3 regions of the Halomonas citrativorans genome follow, and region 1 is predicted to be linked to each of the others. Evidence: predicted binding sites of a transcription regulator. Region 1 holds the regulator's gene; each other region holds the start of a gene.
The links. Region 1 encodes sigma-54, which starts transcription at its own class of promoters, with help from an activator protein. Its sites were predicted from a motif close to TGGCACNNNNNTTGCTNT; they were not measured.
Positions count from the first base shown of each region.

Region 2: a site for sigma-54 is predicted at 2,223-2,240, ahead of glnL (nitrogen regulation protein NR(II)). Genes of this name have one in related genera too.
Region 3: a site for sigma-54 is predicted at 4,949-4,966, ahead of INT20_RS09445 (nitrate reductase). Genes of this name have one in related genera too.

Region 1 is NZ_JABUYX010000001.1:186,644-194,672, reverse strand. It holds gene INT20_RS00820 (KdsC family phosphatase) at 1-189, shown strand, start outside; gene lptC (LPS export ABC transporter periplasmic protein LptC) at 189-761, shown strand; gene lptA (lipopolysaccharide transport periplasmic protein LptA) at 770-1,261, shown strand; gene lptB (LPS export ABC transporter ATP-binding protein) at 1,271-2,020, shown strand; gene INT20_RS00800 (RNA polymerase factor sigma-54) at 2,144-3,556, shown strand; gene hpf (ribosome hibernation-promoting factor, HPF/YfiA family) at 3,655-3,963, shown strand; gene INT20_RS00790 (PTS sugar transporter subunit IIA) at 3,968-4,438, shown strand; gene rapZ (RNase adapter RapZ) at 4,506-5,420, shown strand; gene INT20_RS00780 (HPr family phosphocarrier protein) at 5,481-5,750, shown strand; gene pmbA (metalloprotease PmbA) at 5,761-7,101, opposite strand; gene yjgA (ribosome biogenesis factor YjgA) at 7,198-7,719, shown strand; gene tldD (metalloprotease TldD) at 7,723-8,029, opposite strand, start outside.
Region 2 is NZ_JABUYX010000003.1:129,829-137,857, reverse strand. It holds gene INT20_RS05700 (acyltransferase family protein) at 1-122, shown strand, start outside; gene glnA (glutamate--ammonia ligase) at 611-2,017, shown strand; gene glnL (nitrogen regulation protein NR(II)) at 2,288-3,346, shown strand; gene ntrC (nitrogen regulation protein NR(I)) at 3,343-4,770, shown strand; gene INT20_RS05680 (YqiA/YcfP family alpha/beta fold hydrolase) at 4,788-5,324, opposite strand; gene INT20_RS05675 (entericidin A/B family lipoprotein) at 5,330-5,461, opposite strand; gene INT20_RS05670 (sodium/glutamate symporter) at 6,464-7,909, opposite strand; gene INT20_RS05665 (phosphatase PAP2 family protein) at 8,024-8,029, opposite strand, start outside.
Region 3 is NZ_JABUYX010000007.1:19,294-27,322, forward strand. It holds gene INT20_RS09425 (ABC transporter substrate-binding protein) at 1-133, shown strand, start outside; gene nirD (nitrite reductase small subunit NirD) at 203-592, opposite strand; gene nirB (nitrite reductase large subunit NirB) at 619-3,129, opposite strand; gene INT20_RS09440 (NAD(P)/FAD-dependent oxidoreductase) at 3,132-4,415, opposite strand; gene INT20_RS09445 (nitrate reductase) at 5,210-7,945, shown strand; gene cobA (uroporphyrinogen-III C-methyltransferase) at 7,905-8,029, shown strand, end outside.

The DNA.
Region 1 (8,029 bases):
GCGCCTATCAAACGCGCAGGCGTTGGCATTACGGTCCCCAACGCACCCGATTACATGCATACCCACGCTGACTGGATTACCGACCGCTTGGGTGGTCACGGCGCCGTACGTGAAATTTGCGATACATTACTTGAAGCGCAGGGCCACTGGAGTACTGTTCTTGAGTCGTATTTGAATGGTCGCGTGTAATGTTTCAAAGAACCAAGAAACGCGTCGGGTTAGCGGCCCTGGTGGTCGCTTTAGGGGGGCTGCTGGTATGGCTGGACCCACGCGGCCCGGAAGACCGGCCCGTTGACGAAGAAGCGCAGGCTGAAGAGCCTGGCCACGTGCTGGAAAATGCCGAGATCACGCTGTTTGGTGAAACAGGGCATATCCAGCAGTCGCTGGCCGCGCCTTTATTGGTTTACATACCACAAAGCACCCTGGCCGAAGTCACTCAACCCGAAGCGACGCTGTTTGATAGTGATAACCGAGAGTGGCTCGCTCACGCCAACGAAGGCGTTCTGAACACGGCCACCCAAGCGCTAACACTGTCTGGTGATGCACGGCTTCTGGCGCCTACAGAAGGCTGGCAGCTTGATACTGAGTTATTACATTATGATGGGGTAGCGCGTCATGTCTGGAGTGAGGCGCCCGCCGTGTTTCAGCAGCCACCTCAACGAATGAGCGCATCACGTATGGATGTTTGGCTTGATGATAGCCAGGTCCGACTAACCGATAACGTCCGCGGCCATCACCCCCCCGCAACACAAAATCCTTAGGAGTCGCTATGAACGCTTTTATTCGCACCGCGCTTTTCGCCCTTGCGGTGCCGCTATCGGCAGCGGCCCAGACAAGCCAAGCCCCCATTGAAGTAGAAGCCGACCAGCTAGACCTTGATCAGCGTGCAGGCACTGCCGTTTATTCAGGCGATGTCAATATTCGCCAAGGCAGTATGCAGCTACGTGGTGATCGCGTTGAAATTATCCGTAACGACGCGGGTGAGCTTTCTCGCGCTATTGCCACCGGAGAGCGCGCCTATCTACGCAATCAACTCGATGATCAGGACGCGCCGATGGAAGGATGGGCACGCCGCGTGGTTTATCACGTAGCAGAGCGGCGTGTAGAGCTTATTGACCAGGCCGAACTGACCCAAGCGGGTGATCAGTTTACCGGTGGCCGCCTGGAGTACTTCATTGACCGCGAAGTGGTGCAGGCACGCTCCGATGTAAACGGTAGCGAGCCGCAGCGTATTCGTATGACGCTTCAGCCAGCGCAATAGGAGTCAACCATGTCTATTGCGGAAGCACCGCCCATAAAAACTCTTTACGCCAATCACTTGGCAAAAAGCTATAAGCGCCGCCGCGTGGTTAAAGACATTAGCCTGGAGATTGCTCAAGGCAGCGTGGTAGGCCTGCTCGGCCCTAACGGCGCGGGTAAAACCACATCGTTTTATATGATTGTGGGTCTGGTGAAGTCTGATGCGGGTACGGTGCGTATCGACGAGCAAGACTTAACCCGCGTTCCCATGCACGAACGCGCGATGGCCGGCATTGGCTATCTACCCCAGGAAGCGTCTATTTTTCGCAAGCTATCGGTTGCGGATAATATTATGGCGATTCTGGAAACCCGCAAAGATCTGGACAGGGCAGGACGAGAGCAGCGGCTTGAGGCCCTGCTTGACGACTTTCATATTACCCACATCCGTGACAACCTGGGCATGAGCCTTTCCGGCGGCGAGCGGCGACGCGTCGAAATTGCCCGTTCCTTGGCCACAGAGCCCGCGTTTATCTTGCTGGACGAGCCATTTGCAGGTGTCGATCCCATCTCGGTTGGTGAAATCAAGAGCATTATTCGCGCCTTAAAACAGCGCCACATTGGCGTGCTAATTACTGATCATAACGTCCGAGAAACACTGGATATTTGCGATATCGCCTATATTGTCGGTGACGGCCACATTATTGCTGGCGGCAGCCCTCAGACTATCCTTGATAACCAAAAAGTGAGGGAAGTTTACCTGGGTGCTGATTTTCGCTTATGAATTTAATTTCACCGCTAAACAGTGATCTGCAGTAAAAATTTTATCAGTGGCATGCTTATTGCACTTGCACAACAACATGACTCGCACTAGGGTGAAGCTTTCCGATTAACGAGTGGTTCTCAGATGGTCATGAAAGCTTCTCTCCAATTGCGTATCGGTACGCAGCTGACCATGACACCTCAGCTGCAGCAAGCGATTGCACTGCTACAGCTATCGACATTGGATCTACGTCAGGAAATTCAGCAGGCACTGGATGCCAACCCAATGCTGGAGCAGGAAGACGAGTTCGGCGAGCAGGCGACCGTCGAAACACCTGACGAGGAGTGGTCAGAAAGCATTCCCGAGGAACTGTCTGTCGATAGCGACTGGTCTGATACTTACCAGGACATGGGTAGCTCTGGCAGCAGCGAAGGCCCCGATTTTGAACGCCAGGCCGCGGGACAAAGCCTGCATGGACATCTCCTTTGGCAGCTGGCGATGACCGACTTTACGGCTCGTGAGCAGCTAATCGCCGAAAGCCTGATTGATGCACTGGACGCCAATGGCTACCTGACGCAGCCGCTCAACGATATCCGCGATGGGTTACGTGCTCAGAGCATCGAAGGTCTCAGCCAGCGAGAGATGGAGACCATTCTGATGCGTTTACAGCAGTTCGAGCCAACGGGCGTCTTCGCCCGTGACTTGCGCGAATGTTTGATGCTTCAGCTAGCAACGCTCCCCGACGACACGCCCCTACTGGTTCCCGCGCGCCGATTGGTTCGTCAGTTTCTTGAAGCGCTGGGCAAAAATGACATGCGCCTATTAAAGCGCCGCCTAAGCCTGGACGATGAGCAGCTAGACGATGTGATCGGTCTGATCCGAAGCCTGGACCCACGCCCAGGCAGCGCTTATGGCGTCACCGACGATAGCTATATCACGCCCGACCTGGTCGTACGTCATGACCATGAAGGCTGGCACCTGGAGCTTAACCCTGAAGCCCTGCCCCGGCTGCGTATCCAGCCCGACTACGCCAGCTTAATCAAGCGTGCAGACAAGAGTCAGGATAACCAGTTTTTAAAAGAGCACTTGCAAGAAGCGCGCTGGCTAATCAAAAGCCTGTCCAGCCGCAACGACACGCTTCTACGCGTAGGGCGCGAGATTATCACTCGCCAAATCGGTTTTTTAGAGCACGGTGAAGAAGCGATGAAGCCGTTGATTCTTGCCGATATTGCCGAGGCGGTTGAGATGCACGAATCAACCATTTCTCGGGTCACCACACAAAAATATATCCATACCCCACGGGGCGTATTCGAACTCAAGTACTTTTTCTCAAGCCAAATTAGCGGGCAGGATGGCGCAGACAGCCACTCAAGCACCGCGATTCGCGCCCGGCTTAAAAAGTTGATTCAAGATGAGCCTCCCGGCAAACCTCTTTCGGACAGTCGTTTGGTGACATTACTGGGAGATGGCGGCATCACAGTGGCACGCCGTACGGTGGCGAAATATCGTGAGTCGCTGGGCATTCCCTCATCAAGTGAACGTCGTCGTTTGCGTTAGTCGTTACAAGAGAAATGGCAAAACTCGCGACAGGGGCTTTGCAACACCGTAAAAAGGGTTACAATCGAAATTCAGTCCGATGGATAAGGAGCACGTCAATGCAAGTAAATATCACGGGTCATCATGTAGAACTGACTGACGCCTTGCGTGACTACGTTAATGAAAAACTTGAACGCATCGAACGTCATTACGACCACATCACCACGGTACAAGTCACCTTATCTATTGAGAAGGAGCGCCAACATGCCGCGTGCACCCTTCATGCGGCAGGCGCCGACTTACATGCCGACGCCGAAGATGTCGATATGTATGCCGCTATTGACGCCTTAGCAGACAAAATTGATCGTCAACTCGTTAAGCACAAGGAAAAAGCACAAGCTCGCGCCCAAGGCGCTGGCGTGCGTTAATTCAATGACGTTGGAAACCATCCTCCCCCCGGAGCGCGTACTTTACGACGTGCCCGGGGGCAGCAAAAAGCGGGTGCTGGAGTTTTTCAGCACCTTTATCGCTCAAAATACACCCAGTCTGGATAGCCAGGAAGTTTTCAGCCGACTGATCGGCCGGGAACGTCTTGGCAGCACGGGGATCGGTAACGGCGTCGCCATCCCCCATGCGCGCAGCCCACATTGCGTTACGCCTATTGCGGGTTTTTTAAAATTATCAGAACCTATTGATTTTGATGCTATTGATGGCGACCCGGTCGACCTCGTCTTTGTGCTGCTGGTTCCCGAAGAGGCTGACGACACGCATTTGTCGCTTTTGGGCCAAGTGGCCACCATCATGAATGATGCGAGCACACGCCAGGCATTACGCAAAACCAGCAGCCAGCACGATTTGCTTGACCTGCTAATGGGCAAGATTCGCGAACAGGCCGCTCCATAATCGCCCATAACGACTAACACATTTTCATGCGTTATCCCTTTTATACGTTCAATCAGAGAGAGCCACTATGCAACTGGTGATTATTAGCGGCCGCTCTGGCTCTGGCAAATCAATCGCATTACAAGCGCTGGAAGATATTGGCTATTACGCCATTGATAATCTCCCCGCCATGTTGCTTGGTTCTTTGGTTGACGAACTCCGTGACGAGGGTGAGCGCACGCATCTAGCGGTCAGTATTGATGCCCGCAACCTGCCAGCGGCGCTTGAGCGCCTTCCCGCACTGCTTGAAGAGCTGCGCGCGCGGCCTATAGATTGTCAGGTTATCTATCTAACCACCGATTCACGTATTTTACTGGAACGCTATTCTGCGACACGGCGACGCCATCCGTTAACGCGCAACAGTGATATGACGCTTGAAGAGGCGATAGAGAAAGAGGAAGAGACGCTCAACGAAATACGTGATTTGGCCGACCTGCGGATTGATACATCACGCTTATCGGTCCACGACCTGCGTCGGCGCATTTCAGACCAGGTAGCCCACCAGCGCAAAGACCAGCTAACACTCACCTTTGAGTCGTTCGGCTACAAGCATGGCGTACCCATGGATGCAGATTTAGTCTTTGATGTACGCTGCCTGCCCAACCCTTATTGGGACCCAACGCTACGCCAGTACACAGGACGTGATGCCACGATTATTGCGTTTCTGCGCGGCTACCCGATTGTCGAAGAGATGAGCCATGATATTCAGGCAATGCTTGAGCGCTGGCTGCCTGCTTACCAAAATAGTCAGCGCAGCTATATGACGGTGGCTATTGGCTGTACCGGCGGGCAGCACCGTTCTGTGTATATTGCCGAACAGCTGGCGCAAAAGCTGGCACCGCTCATCGGCGAAGTCCAGTTGCGTCACCGAGAACTGGAGCTGCAATACACGCTACGAGGAACCCGGGCAGAGCCACCGACGGCTCCTCCATTTTCCGAGTAGACGCCCAGCCCTACGTAAACGCTTATGCCTAATGACACCACTCGGAAAAAAGGAACCAGGGTGCCAGAAAGAACCTTAACGCTTACCAATCAGCGCGGCCTACATGCCCGCGCCGCCACAAAACTGGTGAAGTGCAGCCAGCACTACTCCGCCAGCATACAGGTGTATAAACAGCAGCAAATGGCTGATGCAGCCAACATCATGTCGCTATTGATGCTGGCCGCACCCTGCGGCACCCAACTGCGGATTTGTGCGGAAGGCGAGGATGCCGAACAAGCGCTTGATGCAATCCAAGCGCTGTTCGACGCCCGCTTTGACGAAGATCAGTAGTGCGGCTTTTTTAGCTACCGGCGACGGTCATCGCATCCACTAACCAGCTGCCCGTATGAATGCTGCCGCGCGTATCGATATCACTTCCGATACCGACAAGGCCTGAGAACATACGCTCAAGGTTTCCAGCGATGGTAAATTCTTCAACCGGATACTGGATTTCTCCATTCTCGACCCAGAAGCCCGCCGCACCACGCGAGTAATCCCCGGTTACGCCGTTCACGCCTTGGCCCATTAGTTCGGTAACCCAAATGCCTCGACCCATCGTTTTAAGCAGCGCATCACGCGTCTGCAAGGGTGCGTCTAAACGCACGTTGCGGGCACCGCCAGCATTCCCCGTGGTTTGCATGCCCAAGCGACGGGCACTGTAGGACGAAAGCATATAGCTTGCGATACGCCCCTGTTCGATAAAGCGGTTATTACGTGTCTGTACACCTTCTCCATCAAACGGCGTACTGGCGGTCGCTCCTATTTCCATAGGGCGCTCTTCCAGACTAAACCACTCAGGAAATAACGGCGTGCCCAAACGGTCACACAAGAAAGAGGATTGGCGATACAGCGCACCACCCGCCAACGCGCCCAATAAATGCCCAACCAGACCACTAGACAGCGAAGGATCAAACAGAATGGGAAAGGTGCCAGTTGGCGGCCGCTTGGCACCTAACCGGCGCAGCGTACGGGCCGCGGCCTCGCGCCCTACTTCACTCGGGTCGCGCAAATGCTGTGGATTACGCGCAGAGGTATAGTCATAGTCCCGCTGCATACCGCCTTCATCCTGAGCAATGAGCATGCATGAAAGGGAGTGACTACTGCCTTTTTGGGTACCTAAAAAACCATGGCTGTTAGCATAAACCCGTACGCCCTCACCGCTTGAAAGCGACGCGCCTTCTGACTGACTAATACCCTCAACGTCACGACCCGCCTGCTCGCAGGCAAGCGCAAGGTCGATTGCTTGCTCAGTTGTCAGCGCCCACGGGTAATGAACCTTAAGGTCCGGCAATTCGGTCGCCATCTGATCGGCATCCGCCAAGCCAGCCACCGGGTCTTCACCGGTATAACGCGCAATGGCTAATGCTTTCTCAACCGTTGCTTGAATCGAGGCACTGCTGGCGTCACTCGACGATGCACTTCCTTTGCGCTTGCCGACGTAAAGCGTGACGGCAATGCCCTGGTCTCGTGAAAGCTCAACCGTCTCCACATCGCCCAAGCGCACGCTAACGCCCACGCCCTGATCAACGCTTGCGCCCACTTCCGCCGCATCGGCTCCCAGGCGCTTGGCCAAGGTCAACGCCTCTTCTGCACGCGCGGTTAACAGTGCCTGCTGCGAGGATGCATCAAATGCCTGTGCCATATAGCCTCCTTTTTCGTACGAATCTCATCGCCGAATCAATGTTCTTGTCGCAGCCTGATATAATGCTGCCAACGAATCTTGTCTGTGAGCCTTACTATGCCGAAGAAACGCCCCGAGCCCCTTGATACTCAAGAACCCGAAGAGCGCCCCAGCAAGTCGCAGCTCAAACGCGAAATGCATGCACTCCAAGCGCTCGGCGAAACCTTAATCGCCATGAAACCTGCTGAGCGTGCCCGCTTTCCTCTCTCCGACGACATGCTGCGCGCTATCGAAGAGACCTCTCGTATTCGCTCCCACGAAGGGCGCCGCCGTCATATGCAGTATGTCGGCAAGCTGGTTCGCAAAGAGGACCTGACCGCGATTCAAGGTGTCTTTGACTCAATTGAGCAGGAAAAAGAGCAGCGCGACCATGCCTTTCATCGTCTTGAAAAGTGGCGGGACCGGCTTATTGGAGAAGGCGATCCTGCCGTTGACCAGTTTATGGCAGACTATCCCAACGCGGATCGCCAAGCGCTACGTCAGTTAGTGCGCAACGCTCAGCATGAGCGCGATCAGGACAAACCACCCGCCAGCTCGCGTAAGCTGTTCAAACTTCTCCGCGACACGCTGGCGCTTTAACACTTACGAGGACTGCGTACCGCCAACGGTTAGCTCATCCAGTTTTAGTGTGGGCTGACCCACCCCAACCGGTACGCCTTGACCCTCTTTGCCACACACGCCAATGCCTGTATCCAGCGCCATATCGTGGCCGATCATGGAGACACACCCCATCGCCTCCGGCCCATTACCAATCAGCGTGGCGCCCTTAACGGGAACCGTAATGCGACCATCCTCAATCAGGTAGGCTTCGCTGGCTGAGAATACAAATTTGCCCGAGGTGATATCCACTTGGCCGCCACCGAAGCTAACGGCATAAATACCTTTTTTG
Region 2 (8,029 bases), on a different contig from region 1:
CTATAACGGTTTACGTGCTGCTGCTGATAGTAATGGGTGCCACGGGCTCTATCCTGCTCAGTAAAATGGCGAACACCACAAAAGCCGGGGCCATGATGTTTGGCAAGCGGCTAAAAGTATAGGGCGTTGACGCGCCGTGCGGTGGGTTGGAAGCCGAGAGGGGCGCTCTACTATCTTTCCATGCACCAATTAGGTGCGTTTATGCTTATGTTTGATCTATTTTGGGTCAAAAAAACAGCTCCGTGTGTGTTTAAAAGCCTCGGGAAATATTTATGCGTCATAGAGAGGCAAGTAGGCGCAGATTTTTTATTCATTAAAACAACAAGTTAGTAATTGTTCCGGTCATTTTGGTGCAGGGTTGGCATGTTCTCTGCATTATACTTGTCAGCGGCTAGCCACCGTAGGCAGATGCCTCTCGGCGTGCTACAACAATAGCCGGTTTGAAACGATCACTAGGCGATGTGTGATTCAATTTCAGGCAAATGTTAAGCGAACAAAAAGGATAGGCCTGTCAGGCACGTACTTTATTGAATGACGGGGTTTGTCTAATAACACTTTTATCGATAGCTTACTGTTACATGCTTTAAGCCACGCCCATATCGGAGGCACAATGTCAGCCAAGACTCTCGCGCTAATTGAAGAACATGATGTTAAGTGGGTGGACCTGCGTTTCACCGATACTCGTGGTAAAGAGCAGCACGTTACCGTGCCTGCCCGCGATGTAGACGAAGAGTTCTTCGAAAATGGTCAAATGTTCGATGGCTCCTCAATCGAGGGCTGGAAAGGCATTAACGAATCCGACATGATCCTGCGCCCGGAAGATGGCACTGCTTTCCTCGACCCCTTCACCGAAGACGCTACTCTGATTTTGCGTTGCGATATCATTGAGCCAGCCACGATGCAGGGCTATGATCGTGACCCGCGTTCTATTGCTAAGCGCGCTGAGGCGTACCTGGAGTCCACCGGCCTGGGCGATACTGCTTTCTTCGGTCCGGAGCCTGAGTTCTTTATTTTTGACGAAGTACATTGGAAGTCTGATATTCAGGGTTCCATGTACAAGATTTCTTCCGACGAGGGCGCCTGGGCGACCAGTAATCAGGTAGAGGGCGGCAACCTGGGGCACCGTCCGCGCGTTAAAGGCGGTTACTTCCCGGTTCCTCCGGTCGACAGCTTCCACGATATCCGTGGCGCTATGTGTAACACCCTGGAAGCGATTGGTCAGACCGTTGAAGTTCACCACCACGAAGTGGCGAATGCGGGGCAGAACGAGATCGGCGTTAAATTCAATACGCTGGTGAAGAAGGCGGACGAAGTTCAGGAAATGAAGTACGTGATCCACAACGTGGCCCACGCGTACGGCAAAACCGCGACCTTCATGCCCAAGCCGCTGGTTGGCGACAACGGTTCTGGTATGCATATTCACCAGTCGTTCTGGAAAGATGGTCAGAACCAGTTTGCCGGTGATGAATACGCAGGCCTGTCGGAAATGGCGCTGTATTACATCGGCGGTGTGATCAAGCACGCACGCGCTCTGAACGCCTTCACCAACGCCTCTACCAACTCGTACAAGCGTTTGGTGCCGGGGTTTGAAGCGCCGGTTATGCTGGCTTACAGCGCCCGTAACCGTTCCGCCTCTATCCGGATTCCCTATACGGTCAGCCCCAAAGGCAAGCGCGTTGAAACCCGCTTCCCTGACCCGACCGCTAACCCGTACCTGTCGTTTGCTGCCCTGCTAATGGCAGGTATCGACGGCATCAAGAACAAGATTCATCCTGGCGATGCCATGGACAAGAACCTGTACGACCTGCCGCCAGAAGAAGGCAAGTTGGTACCGACCGTTGCCAACAGCCTGGACCAGGCTCTGGAAGCGCTCGACGCTGACCGTGCGTTCCTGACCGAAGGTGGCGTGTTCACCGACGATATGATTGATGCCTATATCGAACTCAAGATGGAAGAAGTAGAGCGTATTCGCATGACCACGCACCCTATCGAATTTGATATGTACTACAGCTGCTAATCGCGTTTTGACGCGATAGCCCTAAAACCCCGCTTCGGCGGGGTTTTTTATTGCACTTAACCAGTGAGAGGGTGCGCCTTAACGGTACTCCATGCACTAAAATAGTGCATGTGGTGGATCGCACCATGGCAGGTTGCGCGCTTAACGCTCGTTGAATCAAGGCTTGGCGCCCATAAGGCGTGCATGCTGATGAAAGGGGCCAACCTGGCGTGCTTTTTGCAGTTTCTCTTGCGTATTGAACGTTTTTATCAGCGACATTCAGGACACTTCATGTATCAGCGTTTACTAGAACATCTCTCCATGGCAGTGCTGCTGCTGGACGGTGAGCTCCGCGTACGCTGGATGAACCCTGCCGCCGAAGCGCTGTTGGCAGTAAGCTTTAGCCGTGTGCAGGGGAGCAGCCAGGATACCCTGCTGGGCGGTGATGAAAGTATTGACCAGGTGTTGGCCAAGGCGCGGGATGCCTTTCATCCCTACACCCAGCGCGAGGCGCGCATTACCCCGGTTAACGGTGAAGCGCTGACGGTGGATTACACCGTGACGCCCCTGTCGGCAGACGAGCTTCTGCTGGAAGTAGAACCTCGTGACCGCTTGATGCAAATTTCCCGCGAGGAAGCGCTAACCACGCGCCAGGAAACCATCAAAGTGCTAGCCCGAGGCTTGGCCCATGAAGTGAAAAATCCGCTGGGCGGCATCCGCGGGGCGGCTCAGCTATTAGAGCGTGACCTGGATAAGCCTGAATTGCGTGAGTTTACCCATATCATCGTGGAGGAGGTTGACCGCTTGCGTGATCTGGTGGATTCGATGCTTGGCCCGAATCGCATTGTTAAGCACGCGCCGGTGAACATCCACAAAGTGCTGGAGCGGGTAAGAACGCTGCTGGTGGCTGAACATCCGAATATCACCATCCACCGCGATTACGACCCTAGCCTGCCGGACCTTTCCGGGGATGAGGCGCAGATGATCCAGGCCGTGCTTAACGTGGCCAGAAACGCCGTGCAGGCCATGAGCGATGCCGAGACCCCTGTGCCCGAATTGATGCTGCGCACCCGCGCACGGCGTCAGTTTACCCTGGGGGCTGAGCGCCACCGGTTAGTGAGCGAGGTGGGTGTGGTCGACAACGGCCCTGGCATCCCGGAAGGGCTTAAAGAAACGCTCTTCTACCCGATGGTGTCAGGGCGTGCTGAAGGCAGCGGATTGGGGTTGTCCATCGCTCAGTCGATCCTGCATCAGCATCAAGGCTTGATTGAATGTGACTCACGGCCCGGGCACACCGAGTTCCGCTTACTGATTCCATTGGTTATTAATTGCACCGGAGAAGCATCATGATAGAGGCGACACGTAACGAGGTTGCACGGGTGGTCGTTGTGGATGACGATCGCGCTATCCGCTGGGTGCTTGAACGTGCATTGGCGCAGCCGGATCTTGATGTAGAGTGCATAGAACGCGCCGATACCGTACTGGAACGACTGCTGAAAACCCCACCGGATGTGCTGGTGACTGACATTCGTATGCCGGGCATTGATGGGCTGGATCTGATGTCGCACATTCGCGAGGCGCATCCGGATTTGCCCGTCATCATCATGACCGCTCATTCGGACCTCGACAGCGCAGTGGCCTCTTATCAAGGCGGTGCGTTTGAGTACCTGCCCAAGCCGTTTGATGTGGATGAAGCGCTGGCGCTTGTGCGCCGGGCGGTGGCTCATGCGCGCGAGCGCCAACGGCCGATCAGCGTTCCCGAAGGTTTGAACGCAGAAATCATTGGTGAAGCGCCGGCCATGCAGGAGGTGTTTCGGGCTATTGGGCGGCTCTCTCATTCGCATATTACTGTGCTCATCAATGGCGAGTCGGGCACCGGTAAAGAGCGTGTAGCCCAGGCGCTCCACCAGCACAGCCCCCGGGCGGGCAAGCCGTTTATTGCCCTGAACATGGCAGCCATCCCGCGTGATCTGATTGAGTCTGAACTGTTTGGCCACGAGAAAGGCGCGTTTACCGGGGCCGCTGCCCAGCGCCAGGGGCGCTTTGAGCAGGCCAACGGCGGCACGCTGTTTCTGGATGAGATCGGCGATATGCCGGCTGAAACTCAGACCCGCTTGCTGCGCGTATTGGCCGACGGGGAGTTCTACCGAGTGGGCGGGCATACTCCGGTCAAGGTCGACGTGCGGATTATCGCTGCGACGCACCAGAACCTTGAGTCGCTGGTGGATGACGGGCGCTTTCGTGAGGACCTTTTCCATCGCCTGAACGTTATCCGCATTCACTTGCCGCGCCTTGCCGAACGCCGTGAGGATATCCCACGCCTCACACGGCATTTTCTTGCTGAAGCCGCCAAAGAACTTGCCACCGACATCAAGGTACTCACGGCCGAAACCGAGGAGCACCTGACGCGCCTAGCGTGGCCGGGTAACGTGCGCCAACTGGAAAATATCTGTCGCTGGTTAACGGTAATGGCGTCTGGGCGTGAAATTCTGGTGGAGGATTTACCGCCAGAGCTACGCTCCCCCCAAGCAACTGAAAGCGCCGGTCACGGCGACTGGCGCAGTGCCTTTCGGGAGTGGGCCGACCGTGCTCTGGCCGAAGGGCACACACATCTGTTGGAAGAGGCCGTACCCGACGTTGAGAAAATTCTGATTGAGACGGCGTTAAAACATACCGGTGGGCGTAAAGGAGAAGCAGCGGAATTGTTAGGCTGGGGGCGCAATACACTAACGCGTAAATTAAAGACGTTGCTACCCGCCCTGGCAGACGAATAACGCTGCCACTGTGCGCGCTAAACGAGCATTGATTGCTTGGTAAGCGCTTGGCACTGCATTAGAAAACGCTCAAAGTCGCTCAGTATGGTGTCCAGGCTAGCGTGAAGACGATGGTCGTCATTGACCATCCGTAACGAGAGTTGTTGTAACTGGGCGCGTTCAATAACGGGGCCGGGCAGCACGACATCATCCTGCCAGCCGTGGATGATATGGGTAAGCTGAGCCTGAATCATCGGCGAGGTTTCAGGGTATGCCGGTAAGCCAAGCGCAGGGGCAAGTAAAAAACAACCTAAAAGGGGATGCTGAGCGCTAACCGCAGCGCTCAGCCATCCTCCCAGGCTTGAACCCGCTAGCACACACGCTGCGGGGTTATCATTGCGTTTTGACAGAGTATCCAACAGGTGATCCAGCCGCCTGGGGGGCTCTGCCATGCCACGGTAATCCATAACGACCGGCTCACAATCATCGAGCGTTTCGGCGATCCCTTTGAGTGCCTGAATTTTCAAGGCACCGGGCCCGCTTTCCAGGCCGTGTGAAAGATAGACGGTCATCATTATGGTTATTCCGCTGCTCTTTCAATCGCCTGGCCGCCTTCCGAGATATCCTCTCCCGCGCCATGAATCGTATTACAACCGCTGATCGCCAGCAGTGTGGTTAATAGCACTACACCCATCGCCCATGTGCGTTTCATTGAATGATCCCTTCTTGTTGATCAGAAATAGTCGTGAGTAGAAACAGTCCTGCGTAAAACCATTCTTGCATAAAACAGTAAGGCTGCCATCAGCAACGCAGTAGCCCATACCAAGCGCGCCTTCGAAGTATCTTGCCTTCTCTTTATATTAGCCAGCAATAACACGTTAGGGTAAGAAGTAGTACGTTTTTGCCGAAATAAAGTGAGCAATAGCCAAACGTTCAGCTTCCCAAGTGGTGATTGGTGTCACGGTGACCATTCGATGAGCAGGTATTTTTGTCGCATGTGCCTTTTTTACACACGGCTAAAGAGGGTTTTCGTTGTTTTTAGGAAAGTGTTTTTTATTTCAAACTTTTGATTTTGTTTGTTTTTTGTTTTTATGTTGGCAGTTGGCCTAAAGCCTGCAGTATTATGAGTAGGAACAACATGAGCGGATTGATAGGAAGCAAGGGAAGGCAGGAGCCAAGTAGAAGAACAGGACGTTAAAGGACATTCACCCGCTCATTTGTATTAGCATAAGGATATGCTAATCGTCGAGGCCAGGGATTGGCTGAGATGCAAAATGACCATTTCGCGTAAGCGTTGTGGTTTTTTTGCGTTGTGTGTGTTTTTTAAGTTGTTGAAAATTATAAAATTGTTGATTCCTGGCTATAATTTGCAAAAGATTTGTACAGATGACGCCGCCGATTTAGTCTATCCTTGCAGCACACTAAATCTAAGCGGTTAGAACATGCCAATGCAGTAGCCGCGCATTTCAGGAACAAGCGTTATGGCGATGGGATTGATGTTATGCATGTTTGTGCTGTTCTTGGTGTTTTCCGCCATCGGGTTATACATGATGTTTAAAAGTTCTTTTATGGTCACAACAGACAACCACGAAGACATACCGCCCGACATTTGATGGTTACCGCCCAACGGCGCGTTCTAAAAAGAATACGTACACTAAACGATCATGCCCACGCAAGTGGGCATGATCGTTTGGGGTGAGCATAACGCGGCGGGCTACTGTTTCTGCCAGCGGCCACGGCCTCTGTCGGGCACCATGCGTCCGAAGTACAGCAGGCCAAAGACTAACCAGCCAACGGTTAAAATAGCCGAAAAGCCCAGTATAGCGAGCGCACCAAACTCGCCTATCAAGGGCAGAGCAGCGGCGGTAAATAACCCACCACCTACCACCGGTTCAAACATAAGCTGCTTATAGCCAAAGCTCTCAAGCGCGCCGGATTTATTGCTGGGGTCAGCCATTCTCATCAGCAATAAGCCCGTCACCGTGACCCCCATGGATTGTCCAAAGTCTCCAATGCCCCGCTCAAACCAGCCTTCTGGAATTACTCGGGGGGCAATCACGATAAGAACGAATAACCCCCAGGCAATGCCAGCGACGGCAAGCAGTAAAAAGGGCAGGAAGTACTCCCCTAGGGTGGTGAGTGACAGCGTGGCCAGTGCTGCGACAATGGTGAAATCAAGCGCGGTGCCAGCAATTCGCGCCATGGTGCGTGTGGAAACATGGTGCTCCAGGCCAAAGCGCGTGATCACTAACTGGACGATGACGCCGCCAATCATCGCGATAGGAAATAGCGGCACATGCGCTAATATCTCAAGACCTCCATTGCTTGCCCAGGTGGCTTGCTCAATCCACTGCAGGCCAGAGAGCAGCAGCCAACCTATTAAAATGGCAATGCCCACCAACCCAATATGCAGGCTAAGCGGGTCAGTGGTTCCTGCTTCATGCATGAGGTCTTTTTTAAATTCGCTAAACTCTTCAGTAGAAGGACGACTGTCCTCACGGATCATGTCATCAGGTTCATCGTTCTCGTTGCTGGGCGTAATGATGTTGCGGCGCGCGGCAATATTAATCATGAGCGTGCCAATGAGTACACCGGAAACAATGCCCACGGTGGCGAGACCAAGTGCAAGGTCAGCGCCTTCTTCAAACCCCAGGTCAGCGAACGTATCGGCCATGCCAGCGGCCGTACCATGGCCGCCTTCAAAGCCAATTTCAATAAGGGCACCCGCCATGGGGTTCATGTTAAACAAGGGAGCAAGTATCAACAGCGCCAGCGTCAAACCCACCACGTATTGACCCCACGCCATTGTTTGGCCAACAACGACCTGGGGGCCTGCGCGCAGCCAAATAGTACGAATGCCAGGAATCGTTTTACCGATAAAGAGGGCAGCAAATACCACGTTGATCAAAAGGCCAGGTAGCGCAGACCAGCTCTCTTGTACATACGCGGGGAAAAGGCCGGGGCTCTCTTCAAAAAAAGTAGGCAGCAAGCGGCCGATAACGTCCGGGCCCATCAATAAAAGCACAAGACCAGCAATGACGGAACTGGGTAAGAACAGCCTACGTAGCCAACCAATCCGAAGCCGCAGCGCATTACTTGCGACGAGCGCGAGAGAGATAATCACCAGTGCAATAAAAAGTTCACCAACCGTCATGGTCATCACATCACTCCTTAATGAATGCGAGAGGACGTATGCCGTCTTCACAAGACCAAGTAAATGACAGGGTTGGTTTTAACGTAGTGCGTCGTGGTTAAATTGGCGAATAGTTAATGCTTAGCC
Region 3 (8,029 bases), on a different contig from region 1:
TCCTAAAGGCCGCTCGCCCGAAGCGGCTGCATTTCTTTCCGCGTTTATTGAAGAAGTCAAAGCGCAAGGTGAGGTAGCCCGTTTGCTGGAGAAGCACGGTGTTCAAGGAGTCTCGGTCGCGCCCAGCGCTTAATGGACTGACGCCAGGCCGCTTGAGTAAGCGGCTTGGCGGATTGATGTTCTTCATCGTTGTTTCTTGGTATCAACCCTCAATCCACACATCAGCTTCTTTAAAGCTCACCTTCCAGGTAGCTAGCGTGACGCTGTCGTCTTCCACGCACTGGCCATCTTCCAAACGAAAGTGCTGCTTGTAAATGGGGGAAGCCACCACGGCGGCGCCCTTTATATCGCCCACAATGCCGTGGGCAATCACATTGGCGTTGGAAAACGGGTCGTGGTGATCAATCGCGTAAAGCTCACGCTCAAAGCCCGGCAAGTAAAATAGCGCGACTTGCGTCGGCCCCTGTGGTGTTTCAAGCCACGCAGCAACCCCGGAAAACGCGACTAGGTCGGTTTTGCTGCACAGTTTATGGCCGGTCGGTGCCTGTCTGCTTTGTGTAACCGTTGCTTGCTTCACTGCGGTAGCGGTCATGGAGTAGCCCTTTAAAGTGATGTTGGTTAGGCAGGCCGTAGCTGGCCGCGCTCACTGGTCATGATGATCGATGGGTCGGGGCGGCTATCGTTGACGTAGCTTCTAAAGCGCTTGAGCTTATCCGGGTCACTGATGGCGCCTGCCCATTCGCACTGATAGTTATCCACCACGGTTTGCATCTGGCGCTCCAGTTCATCACCCATGCCCAAGCTGTCGTTGAGAATCACCTCTTTCAGATACTCCAGCCCGCCTTCCAGGTTTTCCCGCCATACCGAGGTACGCTGCAAGCGATCCGCCGTGCGCACGTAGAACATCAGAAAACGGTCGATGGTGCGGTAGAGGGCTTCGTCGTCAAGATCGGTGGCAAACAGCTCGGCATGGCGTGGGCGCATGCCGCCGTTGCCGCACACGTAGAGGTTCCAGCCGTTTTCGGTGGCGATAATGCCGATATCCTTGCTTTGCGCTTCGGCGCATTCGCGGGTACAGCCTGATACGCCAAATTTGATCTTGTGCGGTGCACGAAGGCCCTTGTAGCGGTTCTCAAGTTTGATCGCCATGCCCACGCTGTCCTGCACGCCGTAGCGACACCAAGTGCTGCCCACGCAGGATTTCACCGTACGCAGCGACTTGCCGTAGGCGTGGCCGGTTTCAAAGCCAGCTTCGATCAGCTCGCCCCAGATATCAGGCAGGTCTTCCAGGCGTGCGCCGAACAGATCAATCCGCTGGCCGCCGGTGATCTTGCTATAAAGGCCGTACTTTTGCGCTACCTGACCCAGCACCACCAGTTTATCCGGTGTAATTTCCCCGCCTGCAATGCGCGGCACGACCGAATAGGTGCCGTTTTTCTGCATATTGGCCATGAAAGTGTCGTTGGTATCCTGAAGCGGGATATGCGCAGCGTCGGTAATCGGCTCGTTAAAGCAGGAGGCGAGAATGGAACCGACCGCAGGCTTGCAGATATCGCAGCCCAAGTGGTGGGTGCTAGGCGCGCCGTGCTTTTCGATCAACTCGCTGAAGGTCTTGATGCCCTCCACGCGCACGATGTCGTAAAGCTCTTGGCGGGTGTGCTGAAAGTGCTCGCAAATCGACTTGTCCACCTCAACGCCGCGTGCGGCCAGCTCATGATCCACCACGCTTTTCAAAAGCGACGCGCAGCCACCGCAGCCGGTGCTGGCGCGGGTGTCACCTTTCACGGATGCCAAGTCGCTGGCGCCTGCGTCAATGGCCGCGCAAATGCTGGCCTTGGTGACGTTATGGCACGAGCAGATCATTGCCGTTTCCGGCAGCGCGTCCGGGCCAAGTGCCGGGGCGGCGCCGCTTTGCGGCAAAATCAATGAGGCGGGCTCTTTGGGCAGCTCGATACCGTTGGCGTAATACTGAAGCAAGGTGTCGTAGACGCTGTTATCGCCCACCAGCATGGCGCCCAAGAGCTTCTTGCCGTCGCTTGAGACCACCATCTTGCGGTAAATCTGGGTAAGTGGGTCAAGGTAGCGAAACATCCGTGCGCCGGGGTTTTGAGTGCCGTGGGCATCGCCAATCGAGCCGACGTCCACACCCAGAAGTTTAAGCTTGGTGCTCATATCGGCACCGGTAAAAGAAGCATCGCCACCGGTGAGCGTCGAAAGCGCTGTCTTTGCCATCTGATAGCCAGGCGCCACCAGGCCAAAAATGCTCTGATTCCACAGCGCCACTTCGCCAATGGCTAAAATCGCCGGGTCGCTGGTTTGGCACTGATCGTTGATCACTACGCCGCCGCGCTCGCCGATCTCCAGGCCGCACTCCCGGGCCAGTTGATCACGCGGGCGAATACCCGCCGAGAACACGATCAGGTCGGTTTCCAGTATTTTGTCATCCTGAAACACCATGCGATGGCGGCTGGCTGCACCATCTTCAATGCGCTGAGTGGCCCGCTCGGTGAGTACCTGAACACCCAAGGCTTCGATTTTTTCGCGCAGCAGCTCGCCGCCCTCGCTATCCACCTGCATGGGCATCAGGCGTGGGGCGAACTCAATCACCGCGGTTTCCAGATTCAATCCGCGCAGTGCGTTGGCCGCTTCCAGACCCAACAGACCGCCGCCCACTACAACGCCGGTGGCCGCACTTTGCGCCGCCTCGCGGATGGCGTCCAGGTCGTCCAGCGTGCGATACACCAGGCAGCCTTCGCGATCGTTACCGGGAATGGGCGGCACGAAAGGGTAAGAGCCGGTGGCCAGTACCAGATGATCATAGGCGTAATGGCCGTGCTCGGTGGCTAGCGTTTTTGCCGCGCGATCGATGGAGATCACCGCTTCGCTGCTGTTGAATGTCACGCCATGGCTTGCGTAGTAGTCGGCATCACACAGGGCCAGCGCTTCGGCGTCGCGGCCCTTGAAGTATTCAGAAAGGTGCACGCGATCATAAGCACGATGGCGCTCTTCGCCAAACACGGTGACGTTCATCTGTGACAGGGCACCGTTTTCAACCAGCTGCTCGACCAGGTGGTGGCCGACCATACCGTTACCAATAATAATCACGTTGCGTTTAGAGGTGATGGACATGGCTAAGCTGCCTCCAGCGTCGATGAGGGAGTGGGTGGGGTATCAAGAAGCAGGGCGTTGGCATCGGCTTCACCAAACAACAACGCCTGGCGGCAGGCGCCCAGATCGGTTTTGGCTAGCGCCTGGGCGAAATACCAGGGGCCGGAATGGGTATCGCCATACAGCACGGCGCCTTCAAGCCTTCCGTTGCGCAGTAACAGGCGGCGGTAGTCGCCGTTTTCCGGGTCGCTGTAATGCAGTACTTCATGTTCTGGCGCGGCCTCCGTGGGGCCAAACGCGTAGAGGGCCAGGCCGCTGATTTTAAGCTTGGTAGCGGTTGGCGCCTCACGATAGCGGACGCTGCCATCGCCACACAGCGTGTTGGCTAACACATCTACCTGGCGCCAGATCGGCTCGACCAGGCCGTAGGTGTGCTGCTCGAACTGGCAACACTCGCCCAATGCATGAATATGCGGGTCGGAGGTAGTGAGCGTGTCATCAACCATGATGGCGCGCTGTGTAGCCAAGCCTGCCTGATGGCCAAGTTCTGCGTTAGGTGTAACGCCGGTTGCCACGATGACGCTTTGGGCAGGCAGGCGCTGGCCATCCTCCAGTACAACGGCGGCCAGGCTTCCCGCGCCGTCGTCTTCAAAATGGCTGATGCGTGCATTGGTTAAGATGGTCAAGCCACGTTGGGTAAGCGTCGTTTCTAGAAGCCCAGCGGCCATGCTATCCAGCTGACGATTCATTAACCGCTTACTTCGCTGTAGAACGCTGACGCTGGCACCCCGCTTGCGAAGCCCTTCAGCGGCCTCGAGCCCCAACAGCCCGCCGCCGACCACGACGCATTCCCCGCCCTGCAAGGCAAACTTTGCGAGCGTGTCGGCATCTTGCAGGGTACGAAACCCATGCACGCCGTTAAGGCCAATGCCGGGTACCTCGGGCAGCGTCGGGCGTGAGCCGGTGGCAATCACCAGGCGGTCATAAGTTAGCGTGCGGCAGGGAGTGACAACGCGCTGTTCTGCACGGTTGATCTCCAGCACGCATTCATTTAAGTGCAGGGTGATACCTTGCTTGGCGTACCACTGCGCATCCCGCAAGGTGAGGGCGCTAGGCGGCATTTCATCGGCGAGCAGTGGCGATAGCAGTATCCGGTTATAAGCGGGAGATGCTTCTGCACCAATCACCGTTATTTGCTGGGGTCGGTGAGGCAATTTAACGACCGCCTCTAGCAGACGCTGGCTCGCCATGCCGTTGCCGATAATGACCAAGTGATCATCAGACGAGCACCGAGAGATAGCGATCATGGGTTGCTCCTTACTGTTTCGCGCTTGGCTGCCAATACCTGTCTACAAAGACCTGGCTACAAATATCTGGCAGCGATAAATGCTGTCGTGGCGCAGCGCTGAAGAAAAAACAATAAAAAAGCCCCTGAGTTAGCGTCCCGGGCAAGTGGATTGCCAGGAAAACCGTATCAGGGGCTTCGTTGCCCGGTAGCTGAGGCCAAACCCGTTCGTGGGTTAAGCACAGAGCAGCCACCGTTGGCTGCCAGCTAGACTTGAATTTATCTAATCAGTACAGGGCAATTAATCAGCCAAACATCGCTCGTTATTTATTTTTATATTACTTATCAATAGGTTGATTTAAATAAATAGGTTGAAGAAAGCGCCTTTTCAGCCGCTTAAGCTCAGCCTGCGCACGCTCTTGGTGCGCTAAGCGGTAAAGATGCACCGAGAGTAGTCAGCGTTTGAAAATAAACTGTCTACACGGTCGGTCGAAAGATATTCTATTGTTTATTAACCTGCTGTTTAAGCTGGTATTTTTATTTTAATAGGCTGGTTGGCGCAGGCCTTGCTATTACCTTGGTAACAAGCAACAAAGCACAGACGGGTTTATCGGCACAATAAAATGCAGCCATCGAGTTTGACGGGCAAATAACAACGCTAACGCCATCAGACGACAGGCCATTAATAAATGTGTCCAATCCCAGCAGTGCGACATTCGGCACCGGTGCAGGTGTCCCTGAGACAACGGCGTCCAGGCAGGCTTCTTATGAGGCTCGCTTGGGCGCTTTTTGCTTTTTAAGCGGGAGGAAATCAGTATGTCCCAGGCCACACGCTCGGCTTGTAAAGCAAACACGACGTGCCCTTATTGCGGTGTCGGCTGCGGCGTAACCGCCACTGTGGCAGGCGGCACAATCAGCGCGGTTGAAGGCGACCGCGACCATCCCGCCAATTTTGGCCGGCTGTGTGTGAAAGGCTCGGCACTGCACGAAACCCTTGGCCACCATGACCGGCTCACCACGCCCTGGGTCGATGGCCAGGCCGTTGACTGGAATGTGGCATTAACCACCTTGGCAGAGCGGTTGCAAACGACTCGCGCAACTTACGGCGCAGAGTCCGTGGGTGCTTACCTTTCAGGTCAGCTATTAACCGAAGATTACTATGTGGCCAATAAGCTGTTTAAAGGCTTTTTAGGCACGCCGCACCTGGATACCAACTCGCGACTCTGCATGGCTTCTGCCGTGGCGGCGTATAAACGCTCGTTGGGCGCAGACGCCGTTCCCTGCAACTATGAAGATACTGAAGAGGCCGAACTGGTGGTGCTGGTGGGCTCGAATCTGGCCTGGAACCACCCGGTGCTTTACCAGCGCTTGAAGGTCGCCAAAACGCGCAATCCGCTGATGCGGGTGGTGGTCATCGACCCGCGCGTGACCGACAGCTGCGAAATTGCCGACCTGTACCTGGGCATCGCACCCGGCAGCGATGCGGTGCTGTTCAATGGCCTGCTGGCCTGGATGGCTGAGAATAACAAGCTGGATCAGCTCTATCTGGATCGCCATACACAAGGTTTCGACGAAGCGCTGCTGGCCGCGAGCCAGCATGATATTAATGACGTGGCGGCGATATGTGATATCGACCCTGAGCGGTTGGAGACCTTTTACTACTGGTTTGCCAGCCAACTCCATGTCGTGACGCTCTACTCCCAGGGCGTCAATCAATCCACAAGCGGTACTGATAAGTGCAATGCGATCATTAACTGCCATCTGGCGGGCGGCAAAATCGGTTTGCCCGGGGCGGGGCCTTTCTCGATCACCGGCCAACCCAATGCCATGGGCGGACGCGAAGTGGGTGGGCTTGCCAACCAGCTGGCCGCGCATATGGATTATCACACCCCTGGCGCCCTTGGCCGAATCACCCGCTTTTGGGCGACGGAAACGTTAATGCCCGAACTGCCCCAGGCGCCTGGCTATAAGGCGATCGAGCTTTTTGACGCGGTTGAGCGGGGCGAAATAAAGGCGCTTTGGATAATGGCCACCAACCCAGCGGTCAGCTTGCCGGATGCCGCCCGCGTGCGGCGTGCGCTTGAAAAGTGCTCACTGGTAATTGTGTCTGAGTGCGCAAGCCATACCGACCTGCTGGCCTACGCCGATATCATTCTGCCCGCGACGGGGTGGTCTGAAAAAGACGGCACGGTGACCAATTCCGAGCGGCGTATTTCACGCCAGCGTGGCTTGCTACCCGCGCCTGGCCAAGCGCGTCACGACTGGTGGATTATGTGCGAAGCCGCCAAGCGGTTAGGCTTTCAGGAGGCGTTTGACTATAGCCATCCCCATGAAATTTTTGATGAGCACGCGCGCCTTTCCGGCTTTGAGAATGAGGGAGAGAGCAAACGGCTATTCGATATTTCCGGCCTTGTGGGACTTGGGCGCGAGGGCTACGACGCGCTGGCGCCTATTCAGTGGCCGGTGACGTCTTCAGCGCCTCACGGAACGGCGCGGTTATTTGAAGATGGCAAGTTTGCCACGCCTGATGGGCGCGCCAACTTCATCGCCATAACGCCGCGCTTGCCGGAGCAACGCCTGAGTGACGCCTACCCGCTGCGCCTGAACACCGGGCGTATTCGCGACCAGTGGCACACCATGACGCGCACGGCACGCGCGCCCCGGCTGATGAATCATCGCCACGAGCCGTTTATCGAATTCCACCCAGGCGATGCTGCGAACTATGGCATTGGCGACCAGCAACTGGCAGTATTGTCCGCCGCCAGCGGCGAGTACCGGGGGCGCGTGCGTATCTCGAATGCCCAGCGGCGTGGCGAGGTGTTTATTCCCATGCACTGGAGCGATGCGTTCAGTAAATCGGCGCGTAGCGGTGCCATGCTAAAAGCTTTGACCGACCCTGTGTCAGGCCAGCCAGAAGCCAAGCACGGCGCTGTGGCGCTGGCACCGCTTGAAGTAGCCTGGGAGGCAACGCTGTTGATTGCCCATCCATTAGGGGATAATAGTCAGGAAGTGCCCCCGTGGTGCAGAAGCGATTATTGGGCACGCGTACCCATGCAGGGCTGTCAGCGCTGGCAGCTGGCAGATGCAAAACCGGTACATGACTGGGTGGCGCTGCTCGCTACGTGGCTACCCGAAGGGGCTTCTTTGTGGTGTGAAGACAGCGGCAATGGCCGCCTGCGCGCTGCGGCTATTGTGCAGGGCAAACTGCGCTGGTGGCTGATGGTCGGCCCGCCGCGCGAATTGCCCGGGCTTGCCTGGCTTGAAGCGCGTTTTAATGAAACAGTCATAAGTGATAAGCACCGGCGCCGGCTGTTAGCGGGGTGTGACGATGGAGCCGCCGATACCGGCCCCGTGGTATGCAGCTGCCACCAGGTGGGCCAGGCGGCGATTGTTAATGCCATTCGTGCCGGTGATGCCAGCGTTGAAGCATTGGGCGCACGGCTTGCCTGTGGAACCCAATGCGGTAGTTGTTTGCCTGAATTGAAGTCCCTGATTGAAGAGGAGCGTTCACATGCGCGTGCTAAGCAAGCGTCTACTACAGAAGTGGCCTGAGGCCACGATGCGCTTTACGCAGCGTGTGCTGTCGCCATTCCAGCGCTCCCCGCGCAGCGCCTCAAGTGCGCCTTCGCTTAAGCT